3 regions of the Streptomyces cyslabdanicus genome follow, and region 3 is predicted to be linked to each of the others. Evidence: riboswitches for the same ligand, from Rfam matches in the RefSeq annotation. Region 3 holds a riboswitch; each other region holds the start of a gene.

What was found. A riboswitch is a leader RNA that binds a small molecule or an ion and turns the genes downstream of it on or off. The one in region 3 is predicted to bind cyclic di-AMP.
Region 1: it holds a riboswitch for cyclic di-AMP, as region 3 does, so the genes downstream of both, ACTYVM_RS28620 (M23 family metallopeptidase) here and ACTYVM_RS06465 (M23 family metallopeptidase) in region 3, are expected to answer to the same signal.
Region 2: it holds a riboswitch for cyclic di-AMP, as region 3 does, so the genes downstream of both, ACTYVM_RS02185 (C40 family peptidase) here and ACTYVM_RS06465 (M23 family metallopeptidase) in region 3, are expected to answer to the same signal.

What each region holds. Positions count from the first base shown of each region.
Region 1 covers NZ_JBQRUW010000050.1:55,490-61,617, reverse strand. The annotation lists gene ACTYVM_RS28630 (GNAT family N-acetyltransferase) at 1-1,575, opposite strand, end outside; gene ACTYVM_RS28625 (HPr family phosphocarrier protein) at 1,751-2,032, shown strand; gene ACTYVM_RS28620 (M23 family metallopeptidase) at 2,109-2,864, opposite strand; cyclic di-AMP (ydaO/yuaA leader) riboswitch at 2,877-3,036, opposite strand; gene ACTYVM_RS28615 (M16 family metallopeptidase) at 3,272-4,660, opposite strand; gene ACTYVM_RS28610 (M16 family metallopeptidase) at 4,657-6,030, opposite strand.
Region 2 covers NZ_JBQRUW010000002.1:357,565-363,692, reverse strand. The annotation lists partial or broken gene ACTYVM_RS02195 (glutamine synthetase) at 505-591, shown strand; gene ACTYVM_RS02190 (class II glutamine amidotransferase) at 723-1,556, opposite strand; gene ACTYVM_RS02185 (C40 family peptidase) at 1,724-2,938, opposite strand; cyclic di-AMP (ydaO/yuaA leader) riboswitch at 2,947-3,127, opposite strand; gene ACTYVM_RS02180 (bifunctional [glutamine synthetase] adenylyltransferase/[glutamine synthetase]-adenylyl-L-tyrosine phosphorylase) at 3,418-6,128, shown strand, end outside.
Region 3 covers NZ_JBQRUW010000008.1:106,508-112,635, forward strand. The annotation lists gene ACTYVM_RS06445 (DUF4118 domain-containing protein) at 1-186, opposite strand, end outside; gene ACTYVM_RS06450 (APC family permease) at 384-2,171, shown strand; gene ACTYVM_RS06455 (dihydrofolate reductase family protein) at 2,315-3,445, shown strand; tRNA gene ACTYVM_RS06460 (tRNA-Met) at 3,546-3,619, shown strand; cyclic di-AMP (ydaO/yuaA leader) riboswitch at 3,869-4,026, shown strand; gene ACTYVM_RS06465 (M23 family metallopeptidase) at 4,038-5,093, shown strand; gene ACTYVM_RS06470 (aldo/keto reductase) at 5,231-6,128, shown strand, end outside.

The DNA.
Region 1 (6,128 bases), on a different contig from region 3:
GTAGGTCAGCACGCCCAGCGACTCGGAGTTGCCGAGGATCGCCACGCGCGGCCCCGGCGGCAGCGGCTGCCGGGCGAGCAGCAGGCCGGTGTCGACCAGTTCGGTGATGGTGTCGACCCGGATCACACCGGCCTGCCGCAGCAGCGCGGACACCGTCGCGTGCGGCAGCCGCGTCGCCCGGACCGCGTGCCCCTGCGGGGCGGAGCCCGCGCTCTGCACCACGACCAGCGGCTTCACCGCCGCCGTGCGCCGGGCCAGGCGGGTGAACTTGCGCGGGTTGCCGATGGACTCCAGGTACATCAGGGCGACGTCGGTGTCGGGGTCGTCGTACCAGAACTGCATGACGTCGTTGCCGGAGACGTCCGCCCTGTTGCCGGCCGACACGAAGGTCGACACGCCCGTGACCCCGGTGACCCCGCCGCCGCGCCGGTGCAGCCGGGACAGCAGCGCGATGCCGATGGCCCCGGACTGGGCGAACAGACCGATGCGGCCGGGCCGGGGCAGCTCGGGGGCGAGGGAGGCGTTCAGCCGGACGTCCGGCGAGGTGTTGATGATCCCGAAGGTGTTGGGCCCGATGATCCGCATGCCGTACGTCCGCGCCTGCCGTACGAGCGCGCGCTGCCGCTCACGTCCCTCGGGGCCGCTCTCCGCGTAGCCCGCGGAGATCACGACGAGCCCCTGCACGCCGTGCTCGCCGCACTCGGCGACGGCGTCCGGGACGTGCTCGGCCGGCACGGCGACGACGGCGAGGTCCACGGGCCCGTCGATGTCCCGCACCGAGCGGTGGGCGGGCACCCCGTCGATCTCCTCGCGGTCCTCGCCGAAGGCCCGGTTCACGGCGTGCAGTCGGCCGGTGAACCCGGCGTCGCGGATGTTGTCGAGGATGCCGCGGCCCACGCCGCCGCGCGCGCGGCCCACGCCGATGACGGCGACCGAGCCGGGCGCCAGGAGCCGCCGTACCGACCGCCCCTCGGCCCGCTGCTCCCGTGCGCGCTGTACGGCCAGCGAGCGGTCGGTCGGCTCGAGGTCGAACTCCAGGCGTACGACGCCGTCCTCGAAGCTGCGCTTCTGGGTGTACCCGGCGTCCGTGAACACCTTGATCATCTTGGTGTTGGCCGGAAGCACCTCGGCGGTGAAGCGGCGGATGCCACGCTCGCGGGCGACGGCCGCGATGTGCTCAAGGAGCGCGGAGGCGACCCCGCGTCCCTGGTGGGCGTCCTGCACCAGGAAGGCGACCTCGGCCTCGTCGGAGGGCGCCGAGGCGGGCATGCCGTCCACGCCGACGCGGTCGTAGCGTACGGTGGCGATGAACTCGCCGCCGACCGTGGCCGCGAGTCCCACCCGATCCACGAAGTCGTGGTGCGTGAAGCGGTGGACGTCCTTCGCGGACAGACGCGGGTAGGGCGCGAAGAAGCGGTAATACTTGGACTCGTCCGACACCTGTTCGTAGAAGCTGACCAGACGGTCGGCGTCGTCGGCGGTGATGGGGCGGATCCTCGCGGTGCCGCCGTCGCGCAGCACCACGTCGGCCTCCCAGTGGGCGGGGTACTCGTGCCGGTCCGGCGAGGTCTGCATGCGCCCCAGCGTACGGCTCGCGTCCGACAGCGGCGCGAGGCAGTCTGTGGAGGACACCCATCGGACCGAGGCCGCGGTCCGATGCCACCCGGAGCGGCGCACGCGCCGCTCCGGACCTGTTCCACATATGGAAAACTGGTCTAGACAACCCTGATCACCTGAAGGGCAGCAACACATGGCTGAGCGCCGCGTCAACGTCGGCTGGGCCGAGGGTCTCCACGCCCGCCCCGCCTCCATCTTCGTCCGGGCCGCCACGGCCGCAGGCATCCCCGTGACGATCGCCAAGGCCGACGGCACGCCCGTCAACGCGGCCTCCATGCTGGCCGTGCTCGGCCTCGGCGCCGAGGGCGGCGAGGAGATCGTCCTGGCCTCCGACGCCGACGGCGCGGACGCCGCGCTGGACCGGCTGGCCAAGCTGGTCGCCGAGGGGCTCGAGGAGCTTCCCGAGACGGTCTGACCGGCAGGACCGGTGAAGCACCGAAGCCGTGCCGCCCCGTCCGGGTGGCACGGCTTCGCCGCGTCGGCGCAGGGAATCAGACGTGGACGCCGTGCTTGCGGAGGTAGGCCACGGGGTCGACGTCGGAGCCGTAGTCCGGGGTCGTACGGGCCTCGAAGTGCAGGTGCGGTCCGGTGACGTTGCCGGTCGCGCCGGACAGGCCGATCCGCTGGCCCGGGACGACCCGCTGGCCCACCGAGACCGCGATGGACGACAGGTGCCCGTACTGGGTGTACATGCCGTCGGCCATCCTGATCACGACCTGGTTGCCGTACGCGCCGCCCCAGCCGGCGTCGACGACGGTGCCGAGGCCGACCGCGTGGACGGGGGTGCCGCTCGCGGCGTGGAAGTCGACACCGGTGTGGGTGCCGGAGGACCACAGGGAGCCACCGACCCGGTAGCCGGTCGATATGTAGGAGTCGAGGATCGGCGCCACGAAGGCGTTGAGGCGCTTGCGCTCGGCCTCGCGGGCGGCGCGGGCCTTGGCCTCGCGCTCCTTCGCCGCCCGCTCCGCGGCCTTCTTGCGCGCGGCCGCCTCGGCCTGCTTGCGCGCGGCGGCCCGGTGCTGGGCGACGGCCTGGGCCTCGATCTTCGCGGCGACGCTGTCGCCGAGGGTGACTACCGGGGTGAGGCCGGTGTCCTCGAGGGCGGGAACGTCGGCGGCGAGGGCCGGGGCGGTGAGCGTGCCGATGACACCGGTGGTGGCCAGGGCCGCGACGCCCGCCGCGCGGGCGGTGGTGCGGTGCATCCGGCTCGGCCGTCGGTGCTTCCCGGCGGCGCGGGTGAACGCCATGGAGACGTGGGTCCTTTCCTTCCCTGTCGCCTACCGGGTTAGCTGACGGGTTCGGAGCAGGAAGGTCTCCTACGGCCCCGCGCGTCGCGCGCGGACGGCCGATTCACCCCAGGGACGGTGGGTCCCCGGCTCCCCTGGCTCGCGCCGTACGGGGACTCGGCGATGACTGTCCGGTGCCGCGGACGCGGCGCACTGCCCGACGAACAGCCGGACCGACGCTAGACGGGACCGCTTTCAATCCCCAAACGGATCAGATGTTTTGTAGCGCACACCACAGGGCAGACAGGCAACCTCCCCCTCAATTCGGACAACTTCAGGACAACGCAGGGCCCTGGTGACGTTTCGGTCACCAGGGCCCCATGCGCGCGTGTGCCCCTCGCCGCGCTCGGCGGTGGCGAGGCGGGCCTCTACTCGGCCGTGACGACGACGACCCGGCCGACGCCCAGGGCCTCGACGGGCTCCTTGATCTGCGCCGCGTCACCGACGAGGACCGTCACCAGACGGTCCACCGGGAACGCGTTGACGACGGCCGCGGTGGCCTCCACCGTGCCGGTCGCGGCGAGCTGCTGGTAGAGCGTCGCCTGGTAGTCGTCGGGCAGGTGCTGCTCGACCTGGTCGGCCAGCGTGCCGGCCACGGCGGCCGCCGTCTCGTACTTCAGCGGCGCCACACCGACGAGGTTCTGCACGGCGACGTCCCGCTCGGGGTCGGTGAGGCCCTCCGCGGCGAGCTTGCGCAACACCGTGAACAGGTCGTCCAGGGCCGGGCCGGTGTTCGGGGTGTCGACCGAGCCGCTGATGGCGAGCATCGCGGCGCCCGACCCGTCGGGGGCCGACCGCAGCACCTGACCGAACGCCCGCACCCCGTAGGTGTATCCCTTCTCCTCGCGCAGGACGCGGTCCAGGCGGGAGGTGAGGGTGCCGCCGAGGCAGTAGGTGCCGAGCACCTGGGCGGGCCACACGCGGGCGTGCCGGTCGGGGCCGATCCGGCCGATGAGCAGCTGCGTCTGGACGGCGCCGGGCCGGTCCACGATGACCACGCGGCCGGTGTCGTCGGCGGTCACCGGCGGCACGGGCCGCGGCTTGGCGGGCGAGGCGGTCCAGGCGCCCAGGGTCCGGCCCAGCAGCTCGTCGAGGTCGACGCCGGTGAGGTCGCCGACGACCACGGCGGTGGCCGTGGCCGGGCGCACGTGCCGGTCGTAGAAGGCGCGCACGGCCGCCGCGTCGATGGCGCCGACCGTCTCCTCGGTGCCCTGGCGCGGACGCGACATGCGCGCGTCGGCCGGGAAGAGTTCCTTGGACAGCTCCTTGGCGGCGCGGCGGGCCGGGTTGGCCAGCTCGTGCGGGATCTCGTCGAGCCGGTTGCGCACCAGTCGCTCGACCTCGCTGTCGGCGAACGCGGGCGCCCTGAGGGCGTCGGACAGCAGGCCGAGTCCCTTGGCCAGGCGGGAGGCGGGGACTTCCAGGCTCAGCCGTACGCCGGGGTGGTCGGCGTGCGCGTCGAGGGTGGCGCCCGCGCGCTCCAGCTCGGCGGCGAACTCCTCGGCGGAGTGCTGGTCGGTGCCCTCGGAGAAGGCGCGCGCCATGATCGTGGCGACGCCGTCCAGGCCGGCCGGCTCCGCGTCCAGGGGTGCGTCCAGCAGTACCTCGACGGCGACGACCTGCTGGCCGGGGCGGTGGCAGCGCAGCACCGTCAGGCCGTTGTCCAGCGTCCCGCGCTCGGGTGCGGGGAACGCCCACGGCTTGGCCGCGCCGGCCCGGGGCTGGGGGTGGAACTCCATCGTGGCGAGCTCGGTCACTTCGCCGCCTCCTCGGTCTCGTCGGTGGCCGCGGCGTCCGCGTCCTGGGCGTCGTCCTGCGCGTCGGCGGCGGTCGGCTCGTAGACGAGCACCGCGCGGTTGTCGGGGCGCAGCCGGGACTTGGCGACCTCCTGGACCTCCTCGGGCGTCACCTCCAGGACGCGCTTGACGGCGGTCAGGGCGAGCTGCGGGTCGCCGAACAGGACGGCGTAGCGGCACAGTTCGTCGGCGCGGCCGGCGACCGTGCCGAGGCGGTCCAGCCACTCGCGCTCCAGCTGGGCCTGGGCACGCTCCATCTCCTCGGCCGTCGGGCCCTGTTCGGCGAACCGGGCGAGCTCCTCGTCGATGGCCGACTCGATGACGGGCACCTCGACGTCGCCGGAGGTCTTCACGTCCAGCCAGCCCAGGGAGGGCGCGCCGGCCAGCCGCAGCAGTCCGAAGCCGGCCGCGACGGCCGTGCGGTCGCGGCGCACCAGCCGGTTGTAGAGCCGGGAGGACTCGCCGCCGCCGAGGATGGTGAGCGCCAGGTCGGCCGCGTCGGACGCGCGCGTGCCGTCGTGCGGCAGACGGTAGGCGGCCATCAGGGCGCGGGCCGGGACCTCCTCCTTGACGACCTCGCGCCGCTGCCTGCCGATGACCTCGGGCAGGGAGCCGTCGCGGGGCTCGGGCTTGCCGTCGTGGGACGCGATGGAGCCGAAGTACTTCTCGATCCAGGCGAGCGTCTGCTCCGGGTCGATGTCACCGACGACCGACAGGACGGCGTTGTTCGGCGCGTAGTACGTGCGGAAGAACGCGCGCGCGTCCTCCAGGGTGGCCGCGTCCAGGTCCGCCATGGACCCGATCGGCGTGTGGTGGTACGGGTGGCCCTCCGGGTAGGCGAGGGCGGTCAGCCGCTCGAAGGCGGTGCCGTAGGGGACGTTGTCGTAGCGCTGGCGGCGCTCGTTCTTGACGACGTCGCGCTGGTTCTCCATGGACTCGTCGTCCAGCGCCGCGAGCAGGGAGCCCATGCGGTCGGCCTCCAGCCAGAGGGCGAGCTCCAGCTGGTGGGCGGGCATGGTCTCGAAGTAGTTGGTGCGCTCGAAGCTGGTGGTGCCGTTGAGCGAGCCGCCCGCGCCCTGCACCAGCTCGAAGTGGCCGTTGCCCTTGACCTGGGCGGAGCCCTGGAACATCAGGTGCTCGAAAAGGTGAGCCAGACCGGTGCGTCCCTTGACCTCGTGGCGCGAGCCGACGTCGTACCAGAGGCACACCGCCGCGACCGGGGTCAGGTGGTCCTCGGAGAGCACCACGCGCAGGCCGTTGGCCAGCCGGTGCTCGGTCGCTGTCAGGCCGCCGGATCCTGCTTCGGCTGCGGCCGTGTGACCCTTGGGCATGTACGTCCCTTCGATCGCGGTGGCGGTCTGCGAACCGCCCTTTTCCTGCCGGTCCTGCCACTGTATGCAAGCGTGCGGACCCCTGGCGAAGTTCCCAC
Region 2 (6,128 bases), on a different contig from region 3:
TCAAGGGAAATCGCTTAACCGAGCGACGCTTCGAGTTTTACAATCTTGCGGGTATTGTGCATGAGATTGATTGAATCGGCGGCCTCCTAGAGGCTTGACGGAAAGCACAAACTGAAACCGCGGTGTGCGGTTGCGTGACCGGGCCGCACACCGTGGCACGGCGCGCAGCACCGCCGACACGACCGAGATGAACGGGACGGCGACGACGGCGCTGGGAAACGCCGGGGTCGTCGGCTACCGGGTCGTGCCCGCCTGCCGTGGTGGACGCCCCGGAGCGCCCGGCTTCCCCCAGACGTCCCCCGCTGGGGGCTCAGCATGGGAAATGGCCTGCTCAGAAGTTGCGTAATGAGCCCGCTGTAAATCTGCCGGGTCGCCCTGCGGGGCCGTCTGTGGGCCGTCGAAGGGCGGCCGACAGCGACCAACGAAGACCAACGACGACTGCCCGGCTACTGGTCTGAACTGGGCCAGCCTTGATCGCGCGAGGTCGCTCCCGACCCGCGCCTCTTCCTCCGCAACAAGCGCGCCGAATGGCACGAGTACCGCTCGGAGGTCACGGCCTTCGAGCTGAAGAAGCATCTGCCGGTGCTGTAGCGCTCGGCTGGGATGGGCGATGCCTGTTCAGCACGGTGCCCCGGTCCCGCGGCCCTGACGAGGCAAGGGAAGCCGGGGCCGGGGCGTGGGGGCGCTACAGGTCTTCGGGCAGCGACCGGAACGCCCTCGGTCTACGCGGGCTGGGGTTCGAAGGGGCGCAGGATGTCCGAATCCGGGCGAACGGCGCCGTAGCTGCCCTCCGGAACCTCGTTCCAGGCGCCGGCGAGGCTGCTGAGGGGCTCCGACACGATCAGGCGGGACTCCTCCGACAGCCCCCGCGGGAACGTGACGTCGGGGTGGAGCACCCGCAGGGCGTCGAAGCGGGTGCTGTAGAAGAGGCTCCGCGAGGCACCTTCGCTGGAGTAGCGGAATGCCCAGGTCCGGTCGCCGTCGGAGACCGCGACCGTCATCTGGAGCGGGTGCCGCACGCCCTGCTCGCGGCCCGTCCGCTCGACGAACCCCGCCATGCGTGCCACCGCGCCCGGCGGATCGTCGTCGAGGCCGAAGGTGAGGGCCAGGAAGAACATCACCTCGGAGTCCGTCGATCCCTCGATGCGGGAGAAGAGCCCCGGGTCGACGGCCAGGCAGAGTTCCCTCCTGAGCCTGTCGAACTCGTTGATCGCGCCGTTGTGCATCCACATCCACCGGCCGTGGCGGAAGGGATGGCAGTTGGTCTGCTGCACCGCCGTGCCGGTCGAGGCCCGGATGTGGGCGAAGAACAGCGGTGACCGGACGTGCTGCGCTATCTCCCGCAGGTTGCGGTTGTTCCATGCCGGGCCGGTGTCCCGCACGACCGCCGGGCTGTCGGCCTCCGGCGTGTACCAGCCGATGCCGAACCCGTCGCCGTTGGTCGTCTCCATGCCCATCCGCGAGTGCAGGCTCTGGTCGATCAGCGAGTGGTCCGGCTGGTACAGGACGTCATCGAGCAGTACGGGTGTCCCCGCATAGGCAAGCCAACGGCACATGGACGACGCACCTCCACTGTCCGCCCGCGCGGCCTCCCGCCTCCGGCAGGTACAAGAACCAGCGTGCGCCGCGGCCCCACCCGCCGCATGCCGACAGCGAAGGGCCGGCGCCTTCGGGTGCGGGCCCTTCCCTGTCCGGTGCCAGCACCAGGCGTCCGGCACGCGCGTCACGCGGGGCGGACGACGCTGTGGATCGGCATGTAGTAGATCGACTCCTCGCGGACGTTCGCGCCCGAGTGCGGCGCGTGGATCATCATGCCGTCGCCGATGTAGATCCCGACGTGGCTGATGTCGTCGTAGAAGAAGACCAGGTCGCCGGGCTGGGCTTCGGAGACGGGGACGGTCGTGCCGACCCCCACCTGGTCCCAGGTGGTGCGCGGCAGTGATATCCCGGCGGACTTCCAGGCGGCCTGCGTGAGCCCGGAGCAGTCGTACGAGTCGGGGCCGGAGGCGCCCCACACGTACGGCTTGCCCATCTGGGCCCTTGCGAAGTCGATGACCTTGGCGGCCTTGGCGGCATAGCCGGTGCTCGATCCGGCGCTCGTGCTCGTGCCCGTACCCGTGCTCGATCCGGCGCTCGTGTCCGCGCCCGTTCCGCTGCTCGCCTGCGCGTCGGAGCTCTTCGCCGCCTCCTCCTGTTGGCGCTTCTTCGCCGCCGCCGCCTCCTCCGCCGCCTGCCGGCGGGCCAGCTCCGCGGCCTTCTGCCGGGCGACCTCCTGCTTCTTCTTCTCGATCGCCGCCAGCCGCGCCTTCTCCTCGGCGGTCAGCGTCGACAGCAGCCGGCGTGCCTCGGTGAGCTTCTGCTGGACGTCCTGCTTGCTGGTCCTCAGCTCGTTCTGCGAGGTGGTCAGCGACTCCAGGATCCCCGCCGCCTCGGTGCGCTTCTTCGCCGTCGCGAGCTGCGCGGTCTGGTAGTCGTCCACGGCCTTCTTCTGCCGCTCGGTGAGCTGGCTCATCAGATGGTCCTGGGCGAAGTACTGCTGGGGGTCCTTCGCGAGCAGCAGCGTCGCGGTGCCGGAGATTCCGCCCGTGCGGTACTGGGCGGCGGCGAACGAGCCGAGTTCGTTCCGCGCCTCGTTCAGTTTCTCGGCACGCTTCGCCACGTCGTCGAGGAGGCCGTTCACGCGCTGGCGCTGCGTGGCGGTCCTCTCCTTCGACGCGTTGTACTTCTCGGTGGCCACTTCGGCCTGGTGGAAGAGGTCGTCGACCCTCTTCTGCACCTCTTCGAGGCTGGGTCTGCCGGGCTGCGCGGGCGCGGCGTTCGCCGTCTGGGACAGCAGGGCCACGGAGGTGAGGGCCGCGGTCGTCAGACCGAGGGCCGGGGACGTGCGCAGTCCGGCGATGCGGGTCGCCGTGGGCCGGGCTTTGCGGTGCGACGCCAAGGGTGGCGACTCCTTCCACGGACCGCCTACCGGGTTGGCTGTCGGGTTCGGGCGGGTGGTCGGAAGGGCTGCCCTACCGTCCCGTGCACGCTGTGGGGGACGCGTGTACGGGACCGATTCACCCCAGGGATGAGTTGGGTCCCCGGCTCCGGCTGCCGTGAAGCGCACCGGACTCGGCGCGGGCCACCCGTCCCGGCGTTGTTCGCCGGCGGGGGTACGGGGTGCCCGCCGGGCACGCTAGCCAACGCGTGTGACTGCTGTGAAGGTTGGTGCGTGATATGTCCGCTACGTTTTCGTGACTTTCACGGTACGTGTGCGGGTGGCTGCACTCCGGTGGCCGCCGGCGTCGGCCCGGAGAAGCACCTGCCGGTGCCGTCCGGTTTCGACCGGCGGGGGAAGGCGGGTCCGCCGTCAGGGCCCCGGGCCGGGAGTGCGGATAGGCTCTGGCCAGGACGGGCTTGATCCGACGGGAGGCCGGGATGACGGCGCCGGGACGCAGGAGCAGTACCTTCACGCGGCTGCTGCGGCACGGCTTCATCCATGCCTCGGACGCCGAGCGGCTGCTGGAGGGCCCGGACCTCGCCCCGCTCCGGGACGACCCGGTGCTGCTGGAGGCGCTGGGCGCCACCGCCGACCCGGACCTCGCGCTGGGCGGTCTGGTCCGGTTGCTGGAGGCGCAGCCGGAGTCCAAGGCCCGCCGCGAGCTGCTCGACACGCTGATAGCGGCCAAGCCGCTGCGCGACCGGCTGCTCGGCGTGCTCGGCGCCTCCGCCGCGCTCGGCGACCACCTCGCCCGGCACGCCGGCGACTGGCGGGCGCTGGTCACCTACGAGCCGCGCGACCTGCACCCGGGCGTGGCGGAGTTCGAGCAGGGGCTCGCCGAGGCCGGCGACCCGGTCGCGCTGCGCGTCGCCTACCGGCGCTGCCTGCTGTCCATCGCGGCCCGCGACGTGTGCGGCACCACCGATGTCGCCGAGACCGCCGCCGAACTCGCCGACCTCGCCACCGCCACCCTGCGCGCCGCGCTCCGGCTCGCGCGGGCCGCCGCGCCCGAGGACGACGCGCTGTGCCGGCTCGCGGTGATCGCGATGGGCAAGTGCGGCGGCCACGAACTCAACTACGTCTCCGACGTCGACGTGATCTTCGTCGGGGAGGCCGCGGACGGGGCCGACGAGGTCAAGGCCCTGCGCGCCGCGACCGCGCTCGCCTCGCACATGATGCGGATCTGCTCCGAGACGACCGTGGAGGGCTCGATCTGGCCGGTCGACGCCAACCTGCGGCCCGAGGGCCGCAACGGGCCGCTGGTGCGCACCCTCAGCAGCCACGTCGCCTACTACCAGCGGTGGGCCAAGACCTGGGAGTTCCAGGCGCTGCTCAAGGCCCGCCCGGTGGCCGGCGACCTGGAGCTGGGCGGCCAGTACATCGCCGCACTCGACCCGCTGGTCTGGCAGGCCGCCGAGCGCGAGAACTTCGTCGCCGACGTGCAGAAGATGCGCCGCCGCGTCGTCGAGACCATCCCCGTGGCCGAGGTCGAGCGTGAGCTGAAGCTCGGTCCCGGCGGTCTGCGCGACGTCGAATTCGCCGTGCAGCTGCTTCAGTTGGTGCACGGGCGCACCGACCGCTCGCTGCGCAGCGGCTCCACCCTGGACGCGTTGCAGGCGCTGGCCGCCGGCGGGTACGTCGGCCGCGTGGACGCCGTGCAACTCGACGACGCCTACCGGTTCCTGCGCTCCCTGGAGCACCGCATCCAGCTGTTCCGGCTGCGGCGCACCCACCTCGTCCCCGAGGACGAGGCCGATCTGCGCCGGCTCGGACGGTCGCTCGGCCTGCGCAGCGACCCGATCACCGAGCTCACCCGCGAGTGGAAACGACACACCAGTGTCGTGCGCCGGCTGCACGAGAAGCTGTTCTACCGGCCGCTGCTCGACGCCGTCGCCCAACTCGCTCCCGGCGAGGCCAGGTTGCGGCCGGAGGCCGCGCGGGAGCGGCTGGTCGCGCTCGGGTACGCCGATCCGGCCGCGGCCCTGCGCCACCTGGAGGCGCTGGCTTCCGGCGTCACCAGGAAGGCGGCCATCCAGCGGACCCTGCTGCCCGTGCTGCTGGGGTGGTTCGCGGACTCCGCCGACCCGGACGCCGGGCTGCTGAACTTCCGCAAGGTGTCGGACGCGCTCGGCAAGACCCCCTGGTACCTGCGGCTGCTGCGCGACGAGGGGGCCGCCGCCGAGAACCTCGCCCGGGTGCTGTCGGCCGGGCGGCTGGCCCCCGACCTGCTGATGCGGGCACCGGAGGCGGTGGCCCTGCTGGGGAACGGCGACGCGGGCGGCCTCGAACCGCGCGGGCGCGCCCAGCTGGAGCAGGAGGTCCTCGCCGCCGTCCGCCGTGCGGAGACCGCCGAGCAGGGCGTCACGGCGGCGCGCGGCGTACGGCGGCGGGAGCTGTTCCGTACCGCCGCCGCCGACATCGTCGGCACCTACGGCACCGAGGCCCAGCCCGCCGAGGCGGACCAGGGCGCGCTCGTGGACCGGGTGGGCGGCGCGGTGTCCGACCTGACGGCGGCGACGCTGGCCGGCACCCTGCGGGCGGTCGTGCGCAAGGAGTGGGGGGACACCCTGCCGACCCGGTTCGCGATCATCGGCATGGGACGGTTCGGCGGGCACGAGCTGGGCTACGGCTCGGACGCGGACGTGCTGTTCGTGCACGAGCCGTGGGAGGGCGCCGACGAGCGGGAGGCCGCCGAGGCCGCGTCCCGGGTGGTCGCCGAGCTGCGGCGGCTGCTCCAGATCCCGAGCGCGGATCCGCCGCTGCTGGTCGACGCGGATCTGCGCCCCGAGGGGAAGTCCGGCCCGCTGGTGCGGACGCTCAGGTCGTACGAGGCGTACTACCGGCGTTGGTCGCTGGTGTGGGAGTCGCAGGCGCTGCTGCGGGCCGAACCGGTGGCCGGGGACGAGGACCTGGGGCGGCGGTTCGTCGAGCTGGTCGACCCGCTGCGTTATCCGCGCGGCGGGCTGCGCGAGGAGGCGGTGCGGGAGATCCGGCGGCTGAAGGCCCGGATGGAGTCCGAGCGGCTGCCGCGCGGCGCCGATCCCAAGCTGCACACCAAACTGGGGCCGGGCGGGCTGTCCGACGTGGAGTGGACCGTGCAGCTGCTCCAGATGCGGCACGCGGCCAAAGAGGCGTCGCTGCGGACCAC
Region 3 (6,128 bases):
GGCTGCGAGGACACCGGCCGGCCGGTGGCCGAGGGCCGCCGTCGCCACCACGACCACGACGAGGACGAGGGCGACGACGGTGTTGGGCAGACCCGCGCGGAAGGGCAGCAGCACCGCGCTGACCGCGAGCGGAGCCACGAGGGCGATGACGATCGCAACGGGCCCTCTGGCGAGGTGGTCGGTCATCGTGGGCACCTCCTGCCTGCCTCTTCCGGTGTAGCAGGACGCGAGCGGCCCCGGGTGACCTTTAACAGCTCTCTTGCGCTGTATTCGGTGGTTTGCGCGGGATCCTGCCTCCGGAGTTCCGAAGGCGACGTGAGGACGGTGGAGCCGTGGGTGCGAGTGCCGAGGGCGCGGATCGGGGTCGCACTGCCGGGCGGGTCGTGGGGAGACGGCAGGAGAGGGACCGGCTGACGGTGCCGCAGGGGCTGGCCGCGCTGTCCCTGGACGCGCTCGCCTCGGTGGCCTACGGGCCGGAGGCGATCGTGGTGGTGCTGGCGACGGCCGGCAGCCGGGGCCTCGGTTTCACCCTGCCGGTCACGCTGGCGATCGTGGTGCTGCTGGCGGCGCTGACGTTCTCCTACCGGCAGGTGATCGCCGCGTTCCCGAACGGTGGCGGCGCGTACGCGGTCGCGGGGCGCCATCTGGGCCGGCGGCTCAGCCTGGTCGCCGCCGCCTCGCTGATCATCGACTACGTGCTGAACGTGGCCGTGTCGGTCTCCGCCGGCGTGGCCGCGCTCACCTCCGCCTTCCCCGTCCTGTACGGCGACCGGGTGGTGTTGTGCGTGATCGTGCTGGGGCTGATCACGGCGGTCAACCTCTACGGGGTCGCCGAGTCCGCCAAGGTGATGTTCGCCCCCACCGTGGTGTTCATCGTGGCGATCGCCGTGGTCATCGTGGCCGGGCTGGTGCGCCGCACGCCGGCGGTCCCGCCCGTTCATCCGGCGGCCTCGACCGTCTCCGCGGTCGGAGTCCTGCTGCTGTTGCGGGCGTTCGCCTCCGGCTGCTCGGCGCTCACCGGAGTGGAGGCCATCGCGAACGCCGTCCCCACCTTCCGCACCCCGAGGGTCCGGCGGGCGCAGCGCACCGAGCTCGCGCTCGGCGCGCTGCTCGGTGCCATGCTCATCGGGCTGTCGTTGCTCATCGGCAGGTTCCACGTCGCACCGAGCGGCACCAAGACCGTCCTGGCGCAGCTCACCGAGGCGTCCCTGGGCCACAACGCCGGGTTCTACGTCGTGCAGTTCGCCACCATGACGCTGCTCGCGCTCGCGGCCAACACCTCCTTCGGCGGCATGCCCGTCCTGGCCTCCCTGCTGGCCCGCGACAACCATGTGCCGCACGTCTTCGGGCTGCGCGCCGACCGGCAGGTCTACCGCTACGGCGTCGTCGTGCTCGCCGCCGCCGCCCTGGTCCTGCTGGTCGTGGCCGAGGGCGACACCCAGAAGCTGGTGCCGGTCTTCGCCATCGGCGTGTTCATCGGCTTCACCCTCTCCCAGGCCGGCATGGTCCGGCACTGGCACCTGGACCACGGTCCCGGATGGTGGCGGCGGGCGGCCGTCAACGGCCTCGGGGCACTGCTGACGCTCGCGGCCCTGGTCATCGAACTGGTCGCGAAGTTCCACGAGGGCGGCTGGCTGGTCTTCGCCGCGGTCGCCGTCCTGGTGACCGTGTTCGAGTCGGTGCACCGCACGTACCGGCGTATCGGCGCGGCCCTGCATCTCGGCGAGGTCCCCGCACGGCCCGAGCCGCGCCACACGGTCGTCGTCGTTCCCGTCGGCGCCGTCAACCTGCTCACCAGCGAGGCCATCAGCGTCGCACTGTCACTGGGCGACGACGTCCGGGCCGTCACCGTCGTGCATCCCGAGGACCGCGACGCCCCTTCCGCCGACGAGGTTCACGCCGCCTGGAACGCCTGGCGGCCCGGTGTCCCCCTCACCGTGCTGCACAGCCGCACCCGGTCCCTGACCCGGCCCGTCGTCGACCATCTGCGCGCGCTGTCCGCCCAGGAGCGGCAGGACCGGATGGTGGTCCTCATCCCGGAGATGCATCTGCCCAGGCCCTGGCAGCGGCTTCTGCAGAACCAGCGCGGCGTCGTCCTGGACCGCGCCGTGCGCCGCCATACCGACGCCGTCATCTGCCGGCTGCGGTTCCGCGTCCACCTCGAGCACTGATCGTCGCCGAGACCGCTGCCCCGCACCGACCGGTGCGCGGCCGCCCGCGTCGTGTGCGCGGCTCCGCCACGGTGGTGCCCCGCCCCCGATCGGCGGGGTCGGTCAGACTGGGAGCGAGTCCGCCGTCGAGAGAGAGGGCGTCGATGCCCCACCCGTACGTCCTGCTGTCCGCCGCCGTCTCGCTCGACGGCTACCTGGACGACACCGGCCCCGAGCGCCTGCTGCTCTCCAGCCCCGCCGACTTCGACCGGGTCGACGAGGTACGGGCGTCGGCCGACGCGATCCTGATCGGCGCCGGCACCCTGCGGGCGGACAACCCGCGGCTGCTGGTGAACTCGCCCGAACGGCGGGCCGCCCGCCGCGCCGCCGGGAAGCCGGAGTATCCGCTGAAGGTCGCGGTCAGCGCCTCCGGCGAGCTGGACCCCCGGGCGCCCTTCTGGCACACCGGCGGCGAGAAGGTCCTCTACACGACCGACGAGGGCGCGCTGCGGCTGCGGCGCGCGGGCCTGGCCGCCGACGTCGTGCCGCTGGGCGCCGAACTCGGCTGGCCCCGGCTGCTCGAGCACCTGCACGACGTACGCGGGGTGCGCCGGCTCATGGTCGAGGGCGGCGGGACGATCCACACACAGCTGCTCCAGCAGCGGCTCGCGGACGAGGTGCAGCTCGTGCTCGCCCCCCTGTTCGTGGGGGACCCCGGCGCGCCCCGGCTGTTCGGGCCCGGGGGCTACCAGGGTGGGCGGCTGCGGCTGGTGGAGACGCGGACCATCGAGGACGTCGTCCTCGTGCGCTACGAACCCACCGCCCCCGGCCTCGCCGGCCGCGCCGCCCCGGCCGACCGGCACTGGCTCCGGATCGCCTGCGAACTGGCGGCCCACTGCCCGCCGTCCAGGACCGCGTTCAGCGTGGGCGCCGTGGTGGTCGCCGCCGACGGGACCGAACTCGCCCGCGGGTACTCGCGGGAGGGGGGCGACCCGGTCGTGCATGCCGAGGAGGCGGCCCTGGCCAAGGTCGACCCGGCGGATCCGCGACTGCCGGAGGCCACGGTGTACAGCAGCCTGGAGCCGTGCGCCCGCCGCGCCTCCCGGCCGCGTCCGTGCGCCCGGCTGATTCTGGACGCCGGGGTGCGACGGGTGGTGACGGCGTGGCGGGAGCCGGACACGTTCGTCGAGGGTGCCGATGGGACCGGGGTGCTGGTGGCCGAGGGCGCGGACGTCGTGGTGGTGCCGGAGTTCGAGGAACGCGCCAGGGAACCGAACCGGCACCTGCTCGGCTGAGCGGAGCCTCGTCGCACGGCCGGGAACCGGGTGCCGGACGGCGTGGAAGTGAGCTGGGTGCGAGCAGCCCCGCGGATGGCATATACTGGTGACACAACGACGCGGGGTGGAGCAGCTCGGTAGCTCGCTGGGCTCATAACCCAGAGGTCGCAGGTTCAAATCCTGTCCCCGCTACTGAAACTCAGGGCCGGAATCCGATCAATGGATTCCGGCCCTGAGTGTTTGGCGGACGTGCGGGTTCTCCGGCAAAGGCGCGGACTCTCCCGTATGTGGAGTCAACTCGTCCGGTTTTCGGCGCCCATGGACCATAAGGTCGGGCCGCGAGGTGGAGCGATCAAGCCGAACGGCTTGGAATACAGGCCCCGGGTCTATTAACGTTCGATAACGCAGCACGGTCGTCCCAGCCGTCACAAGAGGCGGCTCCGTGCGCGCACGCCGAATCCCGCAAGGGAACCGGGGAACCACCAACTTGGGGTGAATCGGGCGTAACTGCCGTGTTCCGCATGGCTTGTTTACGCGCGTAGGAGACCTTCCCGCTCCGAACCCGTCAGCTAACCCGGTAGGCGAGACGGAAGGAAAGGAGTACGCCTTCGTGGCGTCCAACCCGCCTGCTCCGGAAGCCCCGTTCACGCCGAGCCGGCAGTACGGAGAGACCTTCGGCTACGACAGCCGCCGCGCCGACGAGGGCCCCTGGGAGGAGTGGAACCCCACCGCGGATTCCGTCCGTCCCGTGCGCGGCCGGCACCGCGTCGCCAAGCAGCGCGGCGGCGGACTCGCCCGCAGCTCCACCGTTCTCGGCGTCGGTGTCATCGCCGCCGTCGGCGCGGGCGGCATGGCCAGCGCCAACAGCGCCAAGCCGCCGGTGTCCATCTCGCTGCCCGATCTGCCCTCCGTGGGCTCCCTGTTCGACCACTCCTCCGACGCCCCCGAGGGCTCGTCGACCGCGCTCAGCAGCGTTGGCGTGACCACCGCCGAGGCCGAGGGCGGGACCGCGGACGCCGGCGAGGTGCTGCGCAACCGGATCATGGCGCAGGCCGAGCAGCAGCAGGTGCAGATCGAGGCCAAGGCTCAGGCGGACGCCGAGGCCGCCGCCGCCAAGGAGGCCGCCCAGGCCGCCTCGAAGGCGGTCGAGGAGGCCGAGGCCAAGGCCACCGCCGCGAAGCAGAAGGCGGAGGAGGAGGCCAAGCAGAAGGCCGAGGAAGCCAAGCGGAAGGCCGAGGAGGCGCGGCTGGCCGAGCTGGCCAAGCAGTACACGCTGCCCACCTCCTCGTACACGATCACCTCCACCTTCGGTCAGGCCGGCTCCATGTGGTCCTCCGGCTACCACACCGGCCTCGACTTCGCCGCGCCCACGGGCACCCTGCTCAAGGCGATCCACACCGGCACCATCACCGAGGCCGGCTGGGCCGGCGCCTACGGCTACCGCACGATCCTCACCCTCGACGACGGCACCGAGCTCTGGTACTGCCACCAGTCGTCGATCAACGTCAGCGTCGGCCAGCAGGTCAACACGGGCGACGTGATCGGCCGCGTGGGCGCCACCGGCAACGTCACCGGGCCCCATCTGCACCTGGAGGTCCACCCGGGCGGCGACGCCACCGGCATCGACCCCGCAGGGTGGCTGCGCGACAAGGGCCTCACCCCCTGACGCACACGCCCCGCCCCGTGACGTACGCGGACCGGTCTCACCCCTGACGAGCCCGTGAGGCCGGTTTGCGCAACTTTTGCGGCCGGACGCGGCCCGGCGAGGAATGGGCCGCTCCGGCGCGGTTGTTGATGTTGAACATGACTTCTCTACGCAAACTGGGTTCGTCCGATCTCGAGGTCTTCCCGCTCGCCCTCGGCGGCAACGTCTTCGGCTGGACCGCCGACCAGGAGCAGTCCTTCGCCGTCCTCGACGCCTACACGGCCGCCGGAGGCAACTTCGTCGACACCGCCGACTCCTACTCCGCGTGGATCGAGGGCAACCACGGCGGCGAGTCCGAGACGATCATCGGCAGGTGGATCAAGGAGCGCGGCAACCGCTCCGACGTCGTCATCGCCACCAAGGTCAGCCAGCACCCCGACTACCAGGGGCTGAGCGCCGCCAACATCAAGGCCGCGGCCGACGCCTCCCTCCGGCGCCTGGGCACGGACCACATCGACCTGTACTACACGCACTTCGACCGGCCGGACGTCCCCGTCGAGGAGATCATCGGCGCGCTCGACGAGCTGGTCAGGGCGGGCAAGGTGCGGCACATCGCCGCCTCCAACATCTCCGCCGAGCGCCTCCAGGAGTCCCTGGACCTCTCCGAGCGCGAGGGTCTGGCCCGGTACGTGGCGCTCCAGCCGCACTACAACCTGGTCTCGCGCGACACTTACGAAGGCGCGCTCCAGAACGTCGCCGAGCGGTCCGGCCTGGCCGCCGTCCCGTACTTCGCGCTCGCCTCCGGCTTCCTGACCGGCAAGTACCGGCCCGGTACGACGGTGGACAGCGCGCGGGCGCAGGGCGCGGCCAAGCACCTCGAGACCGAGCGGGGCCGCAACGTCCTCGCGGCCTTGGACGAGGTCGCACGGGCCCATGACGCCGAGGTCGCCACGGTGGCCCTGGCCTGGCTCGCCGCACAGCCGACGGTGGCCGCCCCGATCGCCTCGGCGCGGACGGTGGAACAGCTCCCGGCACTGCTCGGGGTCGCCGAGCTGC